Regions from separate parts of the Hyphomonas sp. CACIAM 19H1 genome, predicted to be linked through region 1. Evidence: riboswitches for the same ligand, from Rfam matches in the RefSeq annotation. Region 1 holds a riboswitch; each other region holds the start of a gene.
What was found. A riboswitch is a leader RNA that binds a small molecule or an ion and turns the genes downstream of it on or off. The one in region 1 is predicted to bind cobalamin.
Positions count from the first base shown of each region.

Region 2: it holds a riboswitch for cobalamin, as region 1 does, so the genes downstream of both, BBF93_RS12265 (TonB-dependent siderophore receptor) here and BBF93_RS05515 (TonB-dependent siderophore receptor) in region 1, are expected to answer to the same signal.
Region 3: it holds a riboswitch for cobalamin, as region 1 does, so the genes downstream of both, cobW (cobalamin biosynthesis protein CobW) here and BBF93_RS05515 (TonB-dependent siderophore receptor) in region 1, are expected to answer to the same signal.

Region 1 is NZ_CP016437.1:1,144,502-1,150,292, reverse strand. It holds gene BBF93_RS05525 (iron ABC transporter permease) at 1-863, opposite strand, end outside; gene BBF93_RS05520 (ABC transporter substrate-binding protein) at 860-1,657, opposite strand; gene BBF93_RS05515 (TonB-dependent siderophore receptor) at 1,654-3,504, opposite strand; cobalamin riboswitch at 3,622-3,810, opposite strand; gene BBF93_RS05510 (SDR family NAD(P)-dependent oxidoreductase) at 4,024-4,791, opposite strand; gene BBF93_RS05505 (Re/Si-specific NAD(P)(+) transhydrogenase subunit alpha) at 4,851-5,791, shown strand, end outside.
Region 2 is NZ_CP016437.1:2,641,480-2,647,270, reverse strand. It holds gene BBF93_RS12275 (ABC transporter substrate-binding protein) at 1-539, opposite strand, end outside; gene BBF93_RS12270 (iron ABC transporter permease) at 703-1,731, shown strand; cobalamin riboswitch at 1,756-1,969, shown strand; gene BBF93_RS12265 (TonB-dependent siderophore receptor) at 2,143-4,059, shown strand; gene BBF93_RS12260 (hypothetical protein) at 4,103-4,693, shown strand; gene BBF93_RS12255 (ABC transporter substrate-binding protein) at 4,686-5,549, shown strand; gene BBF93_RS12250 (iron ABC transporter permease) at 5,542-5,791, shown strand, end outside.
Region 3 is NZ_CP016437.1:2,651,193-2,656,983, forward strand. It holds gene cobN (cobaltochelatase subunit CobN) at 1-732, opposite strand, end outside; gene cobW (cobalamin biosynthesis protein CobW) at 737-1,789, opposite strand; cobalamin riboswitch at 2,077-2,290, opposite strand; gene BBF93_RS12295 (hypothetical protein) at 2,343-3,044, opposite strand; gene BBF93_RS12300 (VWA domain-containing protein) at 3,049-4,794, opposite strand; gene BBF93_RS12305 (hypothetical protein) at 4,791-5,489, opposite strand; gene BBF93_RS12310 (YadA-like family protein) at 5,489-5,791, opposite strand, start outside.

The DNA.
Region 1 (5,791 bases):
GCCGCCATCAGGATGATGCCCGCCAGCAGCGCCGACGGGATCAGCAGCCGTTGCGGGTCATACCGCACGAACGGCCGGATCACATGCGGCGCCACGATACCGACAAAGCCGATGGTGCCCGCTGTCGCCACGCTGGCGCCCGCCAGCAGCGACGTGCCGCCAATCACCAGCAGGCGAATGCGCCGGGGGTCTGCGCCCAGGCTGGTTGCCGTCTCGTCGCCAAAGCTCAGCGCCCGCAGCCCCGGCCCCGCCAGAAACACCAGCGCCGCCCCGATCACCCATCCCGGCGCGCCCAGCAGAATGTCGTGCCAGGACCGGTTGGCGACCGAGCCCATCATCCAGTTCACGAGGTCTGCCAGGCTGTAAGGGTTCGGCGCCATGTTGAGGGCCAGAGACATCAGCGCCCCGGCAAAACTGGAAAGCCCGATGCCGATCAACAGCAGCGTCACGCTGCCTGCCCCGCGCATCGCCGCAAACACCAGCAGCAGCGTGGCCACGCCCGCGCCCAGGATGGCCGCCACCGGCACAGCAAAACTGTTCACCGCCGCAAAGCCGAAGAATATCGCCACCACCGCGCCCAAAGCAGAGAAGGCAGACACACCCAGCACGCCCGGCTCGGCCAGCGGGTTCTGCAACAACCCCTGCAACCCCGCCCCCGCAAGCCCCAACGCTGCGCCTACCGCAAACGCCGCGACCGCGCGCGGCAGGCGCAGCTCCCAGACAATCGCCTGCACACGCGCGTCGCCCTGCCCGGCAAGCGCCGCCAGCGCGTCCCCCACCGGCACTGCGGCCGTGCCCAACAGCCCGGAGATCGCAAACAGAACCGCCGCCACCAGCGCCAGCCCGAGCGTCAGGCGGCTCATCGCGCCGCCTCCAGTGCGGCGGCAATATCGGCCGCCTCATCCGCCACGAACCAGGCGCCGCAGGACACGCGGGACTCGTCCATATCGATCACCTGCGCCTTCGCCATCAGCCGCCGCATCACCGGATGGCGCGAGACAGACCAGCTGTCGGTCGCATCATCATCAAACCCGAAAAACGCCGCCAGCATCAGCCCCGGCGGCTCCATCACCAGACTTTCCAGCGGCAGACTTGTCCAGCCCGTTCCGGCATTGGCGTTCTCAAGACCCGCATGCGTCATGATCGAGGCGATCATCGTATCCTTGCCCGCGCTCACCCCGCCCGGTGTCACATACAGCGCCGCCCGCCCGCTCGGCGCAGCCGGCTTGGGCGCTGCCGCCAGAATAGCCTCCGCCCGCGGCCCCTGCCCGATGGCGGAGGCTACCTCGCGCAGCAGGTCGCCCGTGCCGTCTACGTCATTTGCATAGCCGATCTGCACCGTGCGAATGCCGAAACGCTGGTAAAGCGCCAGCGCCCGCGCGTCCCCGCCCCAGCTGCGCACGACAACCTCCGGGGCGAGCGCGACGACATCCTCCGCCGCCGCGCGCACCTTGGGAATGCCTGCCGCCTTGTCTCTCAGATGGCTGAACTGTCGTTCGCTATCCTTTGAGAGCGCAAGGATCTGCTCCCGGTCTGCCAGCGCCAGCACGAACTGATCGGCGCAATAGTCCAACGACACGATTGTAGGGCGGGCCGGCTCTGCCGAAGCAAAGCCGGTCAGCCCCATCAGGAGCAAGGCGGCAAGCCTCAGTCTCACTTCAGTTTCAGCCCGATGAATACACCGGCACCGGGGCCATTATAGCCGTAGATGTCAGTGGCGGTTTCATCGAAGATGTTCTCGCCGCGCAAGGTCACCGCAATGCGATCCGTGAGCGGATATTCCGCCGTGACGGACGCCAGCGTGTAGGCACCCAGCGTCACCGGGCGGGCCGGAAACGGTCCGAAATCCGTGTCGCCCTGTTCGCCCACATAATCGAGCGCCGCGCCCAGCCGCAGGCCATCCGGCCTCACCGTCCAGTCAATCGCCAGCGAAGCGGTGGCATCCGGAATGCGGATTTCATCCACGCCGTTATTGTCCTGTGAGTCAAAGAAGGTCGCCTGGCCGGAGACCGCCAGATTTGCCAGCGCCTGCCAGCGCGCCGCCAGTTCAACGCCGCTGCGCTCGCTGTCTGTGGCGCGGTTCGCCGCCGTGGAGGTAAAATCCGGATTGAAGGCGGTGTAGATCTCGTTATCCAGATCGGCACTGAAATAGGCCGCCGAATAGCTGAACGTGCCGACCGTCTGTTCCCAACCGATTTCCCAGCTGGTGGACTCTTCCGGCTTCAGGTCCGGATTGCCGACGAAGCTGCCGGGGAAGAAGCCGAACAGTTCCGTGAACGTTGGATTTTTCACGCCCGTGCCAACAGAGCCGCGAATGCGCCCGTTCACCTGATCGAACGCATACCCCGCGCCCAGACGCCAGGTGGTGGCATCGTCAAACCGGCCCTTGTTGTCGTCATGACGCGCCGATGCGGAGAAGTCGAAAGCGCCGGCCGCAAGGCGGTATTCACCGGCAAACCCGACAGATTCAAACGCTTCGGACGCATCGGTCCCGCCACCATACTGAACGTCGCGGCGATCATAAGTTTCACGCTCATAGTCCACCAGACCGGTCAGCGTGTGGATACCGCTGGTATAGCTCGGCGACCAGGCAAGTTTCGTGCGCTTGCCCTTGGCGTCATCCGTCTTTGCCCCGCCACTGAAATTGTCCCGCTCCACTTGGTTGAAGCTGGCGCGGATCACGTGATCCAGTGGCCCGTAAGCGCCCGTCAGCGCGCCGCCGATCAACCACTGATCCGCCTCGGTGCGATTGTCAGTGTCGTTGAGAAGCCCGTCATAATCCGTATCCGAATCGAATTCAGACTCCGTCTGCCGCGCCAGGCCAACCAGAGACAGCGCCCAGTCCGCCCCCAGATCAAGCTTGCTGGTCAGCAGGCCGGAGAACGCTTCAGATCCATCCTTGCTGCCGCCCGTGCCAGAGGAGTCCACGCCATCTGTCGTAAAGCCGGTAACCGCTGCACCAAAATTTGGCCCACCAAACCCCGCAGCGCCGCGCACGGTGCCAAAGCTGCCCGCCTCCGCAGAAGCGTTGAACCCTGCTTCCCGCGCCGCCGAAAGCGACACCACGCCGCCAATCGCGTCTGATCCGTGGATAGAGGACGCCGCCCCGCGCAACACTTCGATCCGCCCAACCGGCAGCGCCGTCAGCAGGCCGAAATCTGTCTCACCATTCACCGGATCGGAAATCTCGATGCCTTCAAAGAGGACCAGCGTATGGTTGGCCTCAGCCCCGCGCATCCGCACCTGGGTCAAACCACCAACGCTTCCCGCACGGGAAACGGCCACCCCCGGAACAGCGCGCAACTGGTCTACGGGGTTGGGTGACAGGCGAACGGCCAGATCGTCCGCCGTCAGTACGGATACGGAAGATGTCACGCTGTCGAGTTCGACCGGGCGCAGGCCGGAAACTTCGATGGGATCGAGCACGCGGGCTTCTTCAGCCTGCGCGAGAGAAGCATTGAGAACAAGCGCAGACGCGCCCATGAGGGTAAGTCTGAGGAACATGGGTCCACAGGTCCTTCTTTGGCCGGAGGATGTGCGTTACCTCCCCGCGGCGGGTTCATGACATGTCGCATGAACGGAAGGGTGCCTTCCGCGGCCCTACGCCTGTTCCCGGACGGCGAGCCAACGACGGCAACAGGCAGGTCTCCTGACTTTGCGGATCATCGCCGGAGAGAGCTGCCTTCCCGGTTTCCCAGTGGCGTATGGCTCTCACGGCTCCCCGCTCACAGTTACGGGCATAGCGCCGGATTCCCACCGGCTTCCCTTTTCACCCGGACTTTACCGGGCACCTGTCGCGTGAAGGCGCTGTAATGCGGATTTTGCGGGGCGGCAAGCGGGGGCATCGATATGGCCGTTCTCCACTCCCTCACCTTTCGTCACGCTCGATGGCCTTCAGGCCATCTGAGCGCCCATCTCCAAACCTCGCCGATAAAGCCAATGGCAAGTTCAGGTGATGGGCACTCAGATGCGCTGCGCGCATCGAGTGTGACGAAGATCGGGATCTGGCTGGAAGCCGTCCTGTTAAAGACTGTTGAGCAGATGCCCGCCATCAACCACGAGCGTCGAGCCGGTCATGAAGCTGCCTGCGTCTGACGCCAGCAGCAGCAGCGGTCCGGCCAGTTCGTTGATGTCGCCAATGCGGCGCATGGCGATGCGGCGGATCATCTGCATGCCCTGCTCGCTGTCGAGGAAATCGTCATTGATCTCGGTCTTGAAATAGCCCGGCGCAATCGCGTTCACCCGCACGCCATAGCGGGCCATTTCCAGCGCCATCTGGCGGGTCATGTGGTCAACCCCGGCCTTGGAGACGCAATAGGCCGTCGTCATCGCCTGCGGATGGAGGCCGGTGATCGAGGCGATGTTGATGATCGAACCCTTGGCCTTGGCCGCAACCATGGCGTTTGCGCCATGCTTGGCCACCCGCCACACGCCGGTGAGGTTGGTGTCGATCACCGCGTTCCAGTCTTCCTCGCTCATGTCGCGGAACCAGCCCTCGCGGGACATGCCGGAATTGTTGACGATGATGTCGGCGGGCCGGCCGAGTGCTTCCTTGATCGAGTCGAAAGCGGCCACGATGCTGCCATCATCGGTCACGTCCATCGCCACCGAAAGCGCATTGCCGCCTTTGCGGTTGATCGCGGCGGCAACCTCTTCAAGACGGTCCATCCGGCGTGCCGCAAGGACAACGGTTGCCCCGGCATCGGACAGAACATGCGCAAAATGGCGCCCCAGACCGCTTGACGCTCCGGTAACCAAAGCCACGCGATTAGCCAGACTAAACATACTCATGCCCTAAACCCTCAAAATAACTATTGCACGGCGCAAAGTTTAACCTAATCCAGAGCGCCATGAAGATATCAGTGCTCAAAGAACGGCGACCCGGCGAGACCCGCGTGGCGGCAACTCCGGAGACAGTCAAGAAGCTAATTGGCCTGGGCCACACGGTCACGGTCGAGGGAGGAGCGGGAACCGTTGCCGGTTTCCTGGACGCAGCCTTTACCGAAGCAGGCGCCAGCATTGCTGGCTCGGCGGCTGAGGCGGCGAAGGGCGCAGACATTGTATTCAAGGTCCGCCGCCCGGAGCCTGGCGAGATCGGCGCCCTGCCCGATGGCGCCGCGCTGATCGCGCTGATGGAGCCCTTCGCCTACCCGGCCGAGGAGCTTGCGGCGCTGAACGCGAAGAAGATCGCGGCGCTCTCGATGGAGTTCACGCCCCGAATCACGCGCGCCCAGTCGATGGATGCGCTCTCGTCCCAGTCAAACCTGGCTGGCTACCGCGCCGTCATCGAAGGGGCGCAGATCTATGGCCGCGCCATGCCGATGATGATGACGGCGGCCGGCACGGTTGCCCCGGCGAAAGTCTTCATCATGGGCGCCGGTGTGGCCGGCCTCCAGGCCATCGCCACCGCCCGCCGCCTCGGCGCGGTCGTCACGGCAAACGATGTCCGCCCCGCCGCCAAGGAACAGGTCGCCTCGCTCGGCGCCAAGTTCATCGCGGTAGAGGATGACGAGTTCAAGGCGGCCGAAACCTCCGGCGGCTACGCCAAGGAAATGTCGCCGGAATACCAGGCGAAGCAGGCCGCACTGACCGCCAGCCACATCGCCAAGCAGGATATCGTCGTCACCACGGCGCTGATCCCCGGCCGCCCCGCGCCGGTGCTGATCACCGAAGAAATGGTGCGCTCGATGAAGCCCGGCTCGGTCATCGTCGACATGGCCGTCTCCCAGGGTGGCAACTGCCCGCTCTCGAAGGCCGATGAGATCGTCGATGTCGGCGGCGTGAAAGTGGC
Region 2 (5,791 bases), 1.5 Mb from region 1:
TCAGACATCAGGGTGGCCTGCCCCGAAATGAACCCCCGGCGCTGATAATGGGCGGCCGCGGGGCGTACCTCCGGCGCGGCTTCCCGTGCGGCCTCGAGCCGCCTCTCGATATCTGTGATCAATTCCTCGCCGCGCGCCTGCGCGCCGATGGCCCCGGCGATGGCCCGCGTCTGTGCGCGGATATCCTCCAGCGTATGCGCTGGTTCAATCTCCAATACCGGAATATTCTGTGTCTCCAGGAAGATGCGAATCTCGGGCCGCCGGATACGGCTCGCGATCACGAGGTCGGGCTTCAGCACGGTAAGCTCTTCCGCATTGCCGTCCGACACCGGCCAGTCTTTCGCTTTTTCCGCGCTGAAGGAAAGCGCCGGATTGCGCGCATTGTGGGAAAGGGCTGCCACCTGGTCCCGGTCCGCCAGCTCCATCAGATACTGATCCGCGCAGAGGTTCAGCGAAACGATCCGGTGTGGCCGCGCCTCGCCATCGGCAGCGCCGGAGAGCATCAGCAGGAGAGAGGCAATCAGGGCTTTCCGCTTCATAAAACCTGCTCCCGGCGCATGAGAAGGCGCAGCCATGTCACAACCGGAAAAAATCGCAAGCCATGCTTGGCGCCGGGGCGCATTCTGGTCTAAGGGACGATCTCGGGTTCCGGGACACTCAGTTGACGGAATGCCTTCGGATCGATCTTGACGAGTTCCACCCATGCAGATTTCCGCCGCACCCCTCCGCCCGGAGCAGGCTGTCACTGATACTGCCAAATGGCTGATCGGCGCGGGCGCGCTGCTCGTCATGGCGGCGCTGTCGCTGATGACCGGCCCTGTCGACATCGGTGCCGGAGAGGTTTTCCGGGCCCTGTTTGGCAATGCAGACGAGGTGACGAACACCATCATCCGGGAGCTGCGCCTGCCGCGCCTCATGCTCACCCTTGGCGTCGGCGCCATGCTCGGCGGGGCAGGGGCGGCGCTCCAGGGCTACCTGCGCAACCCGCTGGCAGAGCCCTCCATTCTTGGTGTCGCGAGCGCCGCCGCGCTTGGCGCCGTTGTCGCGCTCTACTTCGGCTTCGCCAGCGTCGCGGGCATTTTCCTGCCGCTCATGGCGGCGGTGTTCGCGCTTGCGGCGACGCTTCTCCTCTTTGTTTTTACGATGTTTTCTGCCTCCGGCCTTAGCCTCATTCTGGCTGGCATCGCCATCGGTTCGCTGGCCGGGGCGGGCATTTCGCTTGCCCTCAATCTGTCGTCAAACCCCTTCGCGGCGATGGAGATCACCTTCTGGCTGCTCGGCTCGGCGGAGGATCGCAGCTGGCGGCATGTGGGGTTGTCGGTGCCGCTGATCGGGCTCTGCCTCGCGGTTCTCTTTAGTGACAGACGCGCCCTCGACGCGCTCACGCTCGGCGAAGACGCCGCCCGCGCGCTTGGCTACAATCTCACACTGGTCCGCATGCGGCTGATTGTCAGCGTGGCGCTGGGCGTCGGCGCCGCCGTGTCCGTCACCGGCGCGATCGGCTTCGTCGGTCTCGTCGCGCCCCATCTCGCCCGCAGTGTTGCCGGCAGCCTTCCCTCGCGTCTCATTGCGCCTTCGGCGCTCATGGGCGCGCTGTTGCTCACCGCGGCAGACATCCTCGTGCGCCTTATCCCGACCACGAATGAACTGCGTCTCGGCGTCGTCACCGCGCTTATCGGTGCGCCTTTTCTCGTCATCATCCTCTATCGCACGCGCCGGCGCGAAGCATAGGGCTGGACAAGTCCCGCCACCAAATGTATCGGCGTTCATGACGGTTCCCCTTTATTGGGGGATTAAAACGGGAATGCAGTGAGGAGCGTTAGCTTTGAATCTGCAGCTGTACCCGCAACTGTAACCGGCGAGCTTTGCCGCGATATGCCACTGGGGCGCCTGATAGGGTGTTCTGGGAAGGCGCGGAGGAAGCGATGAACCGGGAGCCAGGAGACCTGCCGTCAAATTGTCGCCCCTCTTCCGACCGGGTCTAGTCGGCAGAGCGGAACTCCGTCGTGGCGACATCTGAGAGGCGGGTGCTGAACGCACCCTCGCTTCCGGCTGTCGCGCAGGCGCCCTCCGGAAAGTGATCGCGTTCGGTCATCCGTATGGATGCAATCGGGGGACCTGTCCCCCGGATGGAGAATAGCAATGTCCTCACATGCAGTGAGAGCAATTACTGGCGCTTTGCTCGGCGCCGCCAGCCTGAATTCACTTTTCTTCGCCTATGCTCAGTCAACGGAAGACGAAAGCCGTCAGGAAACCATCACCATAACGGCCAGCCGCCTGAACCTCGCCCCGCGCGAGATCGGCAGCGCCATTGCCGTCGTTGATCGCGCGGCCCTGGAAACCGGCCAGATCATCGCCCTGAAGGAAACCCTGCAGGATATTCCAGGCGTCCAGATCAGCGCCGGCCGCCCCGGCGGCAGCACAAATGTCAGCATCCGCGGGTCGGATAATGATCAGGTGCTCTTCCTGTTCGACGGCATCAAGCTCGGCGATCCCAGTTCAACCAGCACGCAGTTTTCCTCCGACAACATGACATCGCTGGATGTCGAACGTATCGAAGTCCTGCGCGGCAATCAGAGTTCCCTCTATGGCTCCGATGCCATCGGCGGTGTCATCAACATCATCACCCAGCGCGCTACCGAAGAAGGCGTCCGCTTCAATGTGGAAGCCGAAGCAGGCGGTTATCTCGGCGTGGCCTCCGAACATGGCGGCCATCTCCTGCAACGCGGCGGCGTCTCGCTGCTCGGCAAGCAGGGCAAGCTCGATTATCGCCTGTCGCTGACGGGCACAAAGACGGAAGGCCCCTCCATCGCAGATCCGCGCACGGGCCTATCTGTCACCGAAGACGACGACTATTCCGTCTGGGCCATCAGCGGCCGCGCCGGCTACCAGCTCTCCGAAACCCTGTCGGGCCAGGTTGTCGGTTTCTATAACGACTCCTCCACCGATCTCGACAATACCACCAGCGACAGCGTCAACACGGTCGACAAGAAAGACACCGCCTACGCTGTTCAGTTGACGCATGAAACACCAGACAGTGCCTGGAAGAACGAGCTGACCCTCTCGCGCTATAATGCAGAACGCCTCTATTTCGGCCCGTTCTATTCTTCCGGGGGCGATCTTTATGACGGCACCAAGGACACAGCCTTGTTCATCACTCGCTATACGGGCTTCGACAAGGTGCAGATTTCTGCCGGTCTCAACTGGGAAGATGAGTCTACGGATCAGGTAACGCTCTATTCCGGCAATTTCAGCGAAGGTATCTCCACCACTTCCGTCTTCACCGAACTTGCCTTCCGGCCCACCGAAGCCCTTTCGATCACCGTCGCCGGCCGTCTCGACGACAATGAACGCTTCGGCCAGTTCGACACCTATCGCGTCACCGGTGCTTATTATCTGCCCGCCACGCTCGCAGGCGGCGATGTGAAGCTGCGCGCCAGCTATGGCACAGGCGCCAAAGCACCGGGTCTCTACCAGCTGTTTGACCCCACATATGGCAATGCCGGCCTGAAAGTGGAAACCTCCGAAGGCTATGATGCCGGCGTGGATATCAGCTGGGCCAGGGCTGCGCTGGAATTCTCCGTATTCCACAGCGATGTGGAAGACGAAATCGCCTTTGGCTATCCCCCGGGAAAGCCATCGGGCGGCTATATTCAGTTCGGCCGCACGAAGAAACAGGGCGCCGAACTCGGCCTGCGCTATTCGGTAACCGATTGGCTCAGCCTGTCCCAATCCTTCATGGTGCTGGATGCCCAGAATGAGGAAACCGGCCTCTGGCTTGGCCGTCCGCGCTATTCGGGTACAACCAGCGCCACAGCTCAGTTGACGGACAGGTTCGATCTCACAACACGTCTGCGCTACCGGTCGGATAACGCCTCCAGCTATGGCGGCGTCACGCCTGGCTTTGTCACGCTTGATCTCCTCGGAAACTATGATCTGACCAGCCGGGTCGCGCTTTATGGCCGCCTCGTGAACGCTCTGGATCAGGACTACCAGCTTTCCTACGGGCGCAACGAACTCAACCGCAGCCTCTATCTCGGCGTTCGCGCGCGCTTTTGAGCGTGCGGCAACGCCCTGTCAGACCCCAAGGGGAGCCAGCAACATGACCACCGGAACCAGCCGCAGAATTCCGAGAGCGGACATACAGACAAACGGCCGCACAGAACATATCTGGGCCTTGCCTGCCAATCAGTCCTTTCTCGAGACACTCCTGCGGGATCTCTTCGAGAATCATCCTGAGAAGCTCACCTTCGGGCCCCTGATCCAGGGCGCCGCCTATGAACTGAAAGCCCCCGGCAAGCCGGAACGCATCACGCTCAATGACGGTTATCTTACCGTCCATTGGGGTGGCCGGGGGCATTTTCATCTCTGCATCGGCAGCAATTATGGTGCCCTGAAAGGTGAAGGCGGCGGCCCGGAACTGATGGTCCGCCGCCGCACAGCCCGCGCTGAGTTCTATCGCAGCCTCGACAAGCATGGCCACCCGGTCAGTTGGGGTCTGCGTCTCTTCAATGGGGCGGGCGAGCCGCAAATCGCGGTCTTCCTGCCCAATCCCTTCCTCACCGACGATGATCAGCTGGCTGAGGAGAATGATTTCTCCCGCCTCGCGCTTTGGGAGTATCTGATGCAGCACTATGCCGGGTACGGGCCAGACCCGCTGGACCGGCAAGGGAAGGGCTTCCGGCATGGCTAGGCGTGCGGCCTTCTGCCTGGCAGTGCTGGCGTTCCTTGCCGGACCGTCCGCGTCCGCCCATGCCGAAACGCCAAAACCCCGCGCCGCCTCGGCCAGCATCTGCGCCGACCAGTATCTGCTCGCCCTCGCCGATCCCGAGCAGATCGCCTCGCTCAGCTGGCAGGCGACGGGCCCACTCTCCACCTTCGCGGAAGAAGCCGCCGCCTATCCCTCCAATCGCGGCGGCGCGGAGGAGTTTCTTGATGCGAATGTTGAAATCCTGATCCTGAACAGCCATGGCTCGATGGAGCTGCGCCGCATCATGGGCCAGTTCGATGTCGAGATGGTCGTCATTGCCACCACCACCATCACCTTCGACGAGATTGCCCAATCCGTACGAGATGTCGCCGCAAAGCTGGATCAGACAGCGCGCGGCGAAGCCCTCATCGCCGACATGCAGGCGCGCCTTGCCCGCATAGACCCTCAGGTGGTGGAGGAAGACGCAGGTCCCTCCGTCACCTATTTCCGTCCGGAAGGCGGCGGCGCAGGGGCGGGCACCTTTGTTGACACGGCCCTGCGCCATGCCGGCTTCCGCAATTTGCAGGCAGACCTTGGCAACACCGGCTGGGGCCGCGTCCCGCTGGAACAGCTCGTGCTCACCCCGCCGGACGGTCTCGTCACCAGTTTCTTCGACACGGCCCATAAAGGCGTCAATGCGCGCTTTTCCAGCCATTCCCTGTTCACGCGGCTGTCGGCGGAAAAGCCCGTCATGCCGGTGCCGGGCCGTTACTGGACCTGCGCCGGTCCCATGCTGATCGATGCTGTGGAATCTCTTGCGGCCCAGCGCCGGGAACATTTCGGAGGTGGTCATGACTGAAGCAGCCACAGCCGCGCCGCGCCGCGCCGCCCATACCGTCAGCCATCGCATCAGCTGGCTCAGCCTCAATCTCGCCCTTCTGGCGCTGATCGGGGTCCTTGCCTGCGTCTCGCTCACTATCGGCTATGTCACTTATCCGGTTACGGATGTTGTGGCGGCCCTTTTCGGCCTTGGGGATGATAAAGTCATCACCATTGTGCGGGAGTTGCGCCTGCCACGTCTCCTGCTGGCGCTGGCCATCG
Region 3 (5,791 bases), 1.5 Mb from region 1:
GTCCTTCAGGCTGTGCAGGAAGACCGGTAGGGGATTTAGGCCAGCTTCATGAATGGCGGTGATGAGCGCGTCCAGCGCCTGCGTTTGCCCGGCGAGATAATAGGCGCGATAGAAGATGATCGGGGCGATGGGCGCCTGCCGGCCCCAGAGTTGGGCCATGTCGCTCATAGCGTCCGGCGCGGCGCCGGGCCAGTAGAGACCGGCGCGCGGGATTTCTGCAGGTTCCGGGCCAGGCAAATCCCGCCGGTCAATCATCCAGGCCGTATACTGAAGGAATGCGGAGAGGTTATCCGGCCCGCCTTCCTGAAGATAGACCCAGAGGCGTTCCCGGTCTTCAGGGGAGATGGTTGAAAGTCCTTCAAGGTCCGGATCGGGGCGGCCATCGCCGGGTATCAGGGCGAGCTGGACGTTATTTTCCCGAGCGGCCCTGACAATCTCCGCAACGCCATAGGGCCAGTATGTGCGCCCACCGAGCACCCGCACGCAGACGATTTTGGCGTGAGCAATCACCTTCTGGACATAAAGATCGACAGAGAAATTATGCTGCAGGGTCATCAGATTGGCGAGGCGGAGCGTGGGCGCGCCCTCGCCTGCCCGGCGCTGCGCCACTTCCAGCGCCGACAGATCTGTATCTGCCGCCGAGAGGACAACGATCTCGCCAGGCGACTGGCCGAGATCAACCGGCTCTGAGCCATCGCTGACCTGACCATCCCGAATGTTCAGGAGATGCATCGGCTCAGCCGCCCTTCAGGATCCGCTCGGCATTGGCGCGGTCGAAACCCGAAGCGCCGATGACAACCAGCCGCCCCGCGCGCGGCTCGGCTTCCTTCCAGGCCCTGTCGAAATGCCAGTTCACCCGGGGGCCGACCGCCTGTACCAGAAGGCGCATGTCACGCCCTTCCACCGGCACGAATCCTTTCACCCGGTAGACTTCCTCAGCCTTGGCGAGCGAGGCGATCCGCTGGGCAAGAACTTCCGCTGACGGAACAGAATCCAAGTTCACGACGAAGCTGTCAAAGTCATCATGATCGTGGTCTTCGCCTTCCGCGTCGTGATGCGAATGACGGTGCTCGATCTCGTTTTCGGCGGCAATTCCCAGCCCGAGCAGCGTATCGGCCGGGAGGTTTCCTCTCTCGGCCTGAACGAAATGCACGCCGGGGCGTGTATGTGCGGTCAAATTCCGGCGGACATCTTCAAGCGCATCCGCGGAAACCAGGTCTGCCTTGGTCAGCACGACCATATCGGCGCAATGGAGTTGGTCCTCGAAAAGTTCTTCCAGCGGGCTGTCATGATCCAGCATTTCGTCGGCCGCGCGCTGGGCGCTGAGGGCGTCCTCGTCATGGGCAAATCGCCCCTGCGCCACAGCGTCGGCATCCACAAGCGTCACCACGCCATCGACGGTCACGCGGGTGCGGACTTCCGGCCAGTTGAAGGCTTGGACGAGGGGCTTTGGCAGGGCAAGGCCGGAGGTCTCGATGACGATATGGTCCGGAGGGATGTCCCGCTCGATCAGCGCCTGCATGGTGGGCAGGAAATCATCGGCGACGGTGCAGCAGATGCAGCCATTGGCCAGTTCGATGATGTCATCCTCGCTGCAGCTTTCCACACCGCAGCCCTTCAGGATTTCGCCGTCTACGCCGACGTCCCCAAACTCGTTGATGATGAGGGCAATGCGGCGGCCACCGGCATTTTCGATCAGATGGCGGATGAGTGTCGTTTTTCCTGAACCGAGGAAGCCTGTGATTACGGTGGCCGGAATTTTGCCCGTGTGGGCGGAAGTGTCAGTCATGGCAATGCCTTCGCAGCGATCAGATGGGGGGATCGATCAGCTGAGAGCACGCGCAGACGGCGCAGCAGCGCCGCCTGATTATGGCGGAGAACCAGATTCGCGAAGCGAACCATCCTGTCCACTCTCCCCTCCGGCAGCATTGCGGCAGCCGGGCTCAGGACGCATGGCAGACGGAAGCCACCCCTTGCCGCAGGACAGCAACAGGCAACTTACCGACGCTCACACGTCAGCCAATCACTACTGTCGCCACGACGGAGTTCCGCTCTGCCGACTAGACCCGGTCGGAAGAGGGGCGACAATTTGACGGCAGGTCTCCTGGCTCCCGGTTCATCGCTTCCTCCGCGCCTTCCCAGAACACCCTATCAGGCGCCCCAGTGGCATATCGCGGCAAAGCTCGCCGGTTACAGTTGCGGGTACAGCTGCAGATTCAAAGCTAACGCTCCTCACTGCATTCCCGTTTTAATCCCCCAATAAAGGGGAACCGTCAGAACCTTCGTGTAGGCGCGGCGCGCGCGCCTGTCCAGAGATTTCCGGAAGGCCGCGAAAGACCTCTTCAGTTCTTTCGCGCGGTGAAGGGAGTATAGCTGCGGCAGTTCATGGGCATTCCCATTGATGCCATCATGGCAGCCTGCTCTGGCGGCATGTCGATGTTGAAGGTGAACAGCGAATATCCCCGAATAAGGCGCGGAGTGACCAGCGTATATCCCTGCACAACGCTTGCGCCGCCCCCAGCGCGCTGGTCATCGACCATGGTTCCGCGCCAGCTGTTTTCGCCCACTTTGCTCCAGCGCTGAGATGCATTGCCGGCATCTGCAAGCTTGGATGGGTGGAAACTTCCGCCCCACTGAATATTGCGGGTCGCACTTGTAATCCCGCCGGTATTCATGGGTTTCCCCTTGAGCATCGGGCAGGCGCTGAGATCGCTTGCCGCCATCTGGATGGTCCAGTTGCCATCCTCGGGGGCCATCGCGTCGAACAGTTGCACATCACACTGCCCCATGCCGCCATAGGCAACATTGATCTCTGTACGGTCGGCCCGCGTCCGGTAAGGATCGCGCCCCGGCACCGTCACCATTGTCATGTCCTTGGCGCCTGCCGGCATCTTCTCGCCGGTGATCATCTCCATATCGGCGATGGTGAGATCCGCCAGCCTGCACTGGCACCCGCCCGCCATGGAGCATTTGGCGATGACAAATTCCGCACGCGCCGGAAGCGCCAGGAAGAAAAGGACAACAAGTCCGAATATGATACGCATGGGTCTAGTTCTCCCTGGAAGGATCAAGCAAGGCTTCGAGTTCGGCGCGGGAAAGCGCGCCGCGCTTCATCGGCGTGCCGGAGAGGCGCTTCATGGCGTCATCCGGGCTGGCCGCCGGTTGGCCGCCCCCGCCCTGTGAGGCAGGTTGGGCCACAGGCGTTGCGGGCCCGCTGCCCGTAGCGGCCAGCGTCAGCGTGAAATCATTTGCCTGGCCGGGAAGTATTTCCACCACCGCGCGGTATTCGGTGCCCTTGCCGCTGACTGCGGATACCTCATACCGGCCGGGCTCAAACTCGCCGGTTGCAGCCACCTGTTTCCGCGGCGGAGCCCAGACATCCGTTGCCGGAACATCCAGCGGAATGGCAGACCAGGAAACCGCCTCGCCGGACGCGCCTTTGGGTAGGCGGAAGCTGGCTTTGACAAGGGGTATATCATCCTGCGTGGCTGCGCCTTGCGTAGCCGCAGCCGCGCGGGCGGAGAGTTCCGCGCTGGTCGGCTGCGCGGCATCCTGGAAAGGCACACCGACGCCAAATTTGCGCGAGAATAGGATCTCGTAGCTGCTGGACAAATACCGCAGCTCATAAACACCTGGCTCGGCAGGCGCCGTCAGGCCCATCTTTCCGTTCTTGTGGAGCGCGTAGCCCCAGCTGTTCGTATAGACCTTTCCGGGATCTTCCGGCTTGGCGATTACAATCCGCTGGCTGCCCTGATCGGGGCCTCTCCAGGTGAAATTGAATCGCTTGCCTGGCGCGACCGTTCCGATCGCATCAAAACCACTGGATGGGGCAACAACCTCAATCGGCTGACGCTCCACAACCCCTCTGGAAGGCAACACTAGAATAAGGTCATATTCCCCCGGCTCAGAAGGCGCTGTCACGTGGAAGGGGTTATTGCCCTTGTCGGAAGCGCCCCCTATGACGCTGTAGGATACGCTGGTCGGCGGCGCCGGCGCGCCCCGCCGGGTAAAGCCGGCATAGTCGCTACCCTTGGCAGTACCCTTGTAGGAAACCTTGTACGTATACCCCGCTTCTGCCTTCGGTCCGATATCGAAGAAGGCCTGCGTAGGCGGCGGGGGCTCGGCCTCCGCAATCTGGCCGAGCGCGTCGGACAGCTCCTGCCCCGTCTGCGGGCGGAGCAACAGGCCGCCCGTTGCCTCCGGAATGCAGGCCAGCGCGGATGCTTCCTGCTCGGTCAGGCCAAAGCCCACCACATGCGCGCGGATCTCGATGCCTTCTGCAGCGAGTTCCGCGGCCAAGGCGCAGGGGTCCGCCTTGCAGGTTTCCAGGCCATCGGTGACGAGGATGATATCTGCCCGCTCGGCAGTTTTCGGAATCTGTGTCCGCGCCATGCGGATGGCGTCTGTCAGCGGCGTCATGCCGTTGGGCCGGATCTGGTTGACGCGGGAGGAAAGCGTTGCGGCGTCCTGTACGCCGGTGGGCGCAATCACTTCGATATCCGCGCAATCGCCCCGGCGCCGATGGCCATAGGCGATGACACCGAGGGGTTCGGCCGCGTTGCGTGTACGGAAATATTCTCCCATCACATCGCGCGCCACTTCGATCTTCGTCGTGCCGCCCTTGAGCTGGCCCCACATGGAGCCCGAAGCATCAAGGATCAGGACGGAGGCACTCTCGGCCTCCTGCGCCTGGACGGTCAGAGCCGGGCTGACAGCCAGGATCGCAGCCGCAGAAAGGCCTGCGCGTAACGCATGGCGCCGGCTGGGGAGCCATTGGGGCATACGGATTTTCATTCTGATCCCTCCTCTGCCCCGACGCGCGAGAAGCGCAGAACGGGCGAGATTATGTTTTCGGCAGCTGGAATAGTGAGCGTGGCGGTCCACCCCTCCGGGCCGCCGGAAGGATTGGCCAGTTCCACATCAATCGAACCTGACAGCCGGCCGGCCTCGTTGAGGACCAGCCGGGCGCTTCCCGAGGAGGCCGTGCTGATCGCCAGACGGCGCGGACTGCCTGCCTCATCCCGATCCCAGATCTGGTAGGCCGCGATGAAACTCCCATCGGCGGCCGCGTCCATGTCCGCTTCCGGTACGATGGGAACTTCGCTTCCATCGGCAACCCCGTTTCCGAGGGCAACGGCCACCAGGCAGAGATAGGACACGTCATCTTCCGCCGCGGCGACAATTGCCCCCTGCACACCAGCATTCAAGCCGCCTTCCGCATCAGCGCCAAACACGCTGCCGCCGAAGAATTCCCCCTCAAGGCCGCCGCTGAACTGCCCCCGCGCCACGGGCGCATCGGGGTTGGCAGCCGTGATCTCCCTCAGCCGGGGACCGGTCATTTCCGCGGGCATCAGCTCACAAGATTGCGGGCCCAGCTGCTCGAAAATGAATTCGGCGATGGAGGGTTTGTCCTCCGCCTGCGCGCATCCGGTAAGCACCAGAAACGCGCAGGCGGAGAACGTCAGGGTACGTCCCACAGCCTGAACCATTACCACCCCCAGCTCACGCCGGCGCGGCCACCTACCTGGCCGGAGCGCAGGCCCGCGCCAACGCCAACATTGACGAAGACGTTTTCACGGACTTTGCCGATGGCGCCGAAGCCTGCCGCGCTGGAATTGTCGAAATAGCCAAGATTGGCCGAAACGGCGAATTCCTGATCAGGTTGCAGCACCTGCGCGCCGCCGAGCGCCATTGCCATGGCGACCCCATCGGCCTGCTTACGGAACCGCTCACCCGTCTGACGGACGGAGGTTTCCAGCCCGTCCACCCGCGCAAACCAGGGCTCCATGTC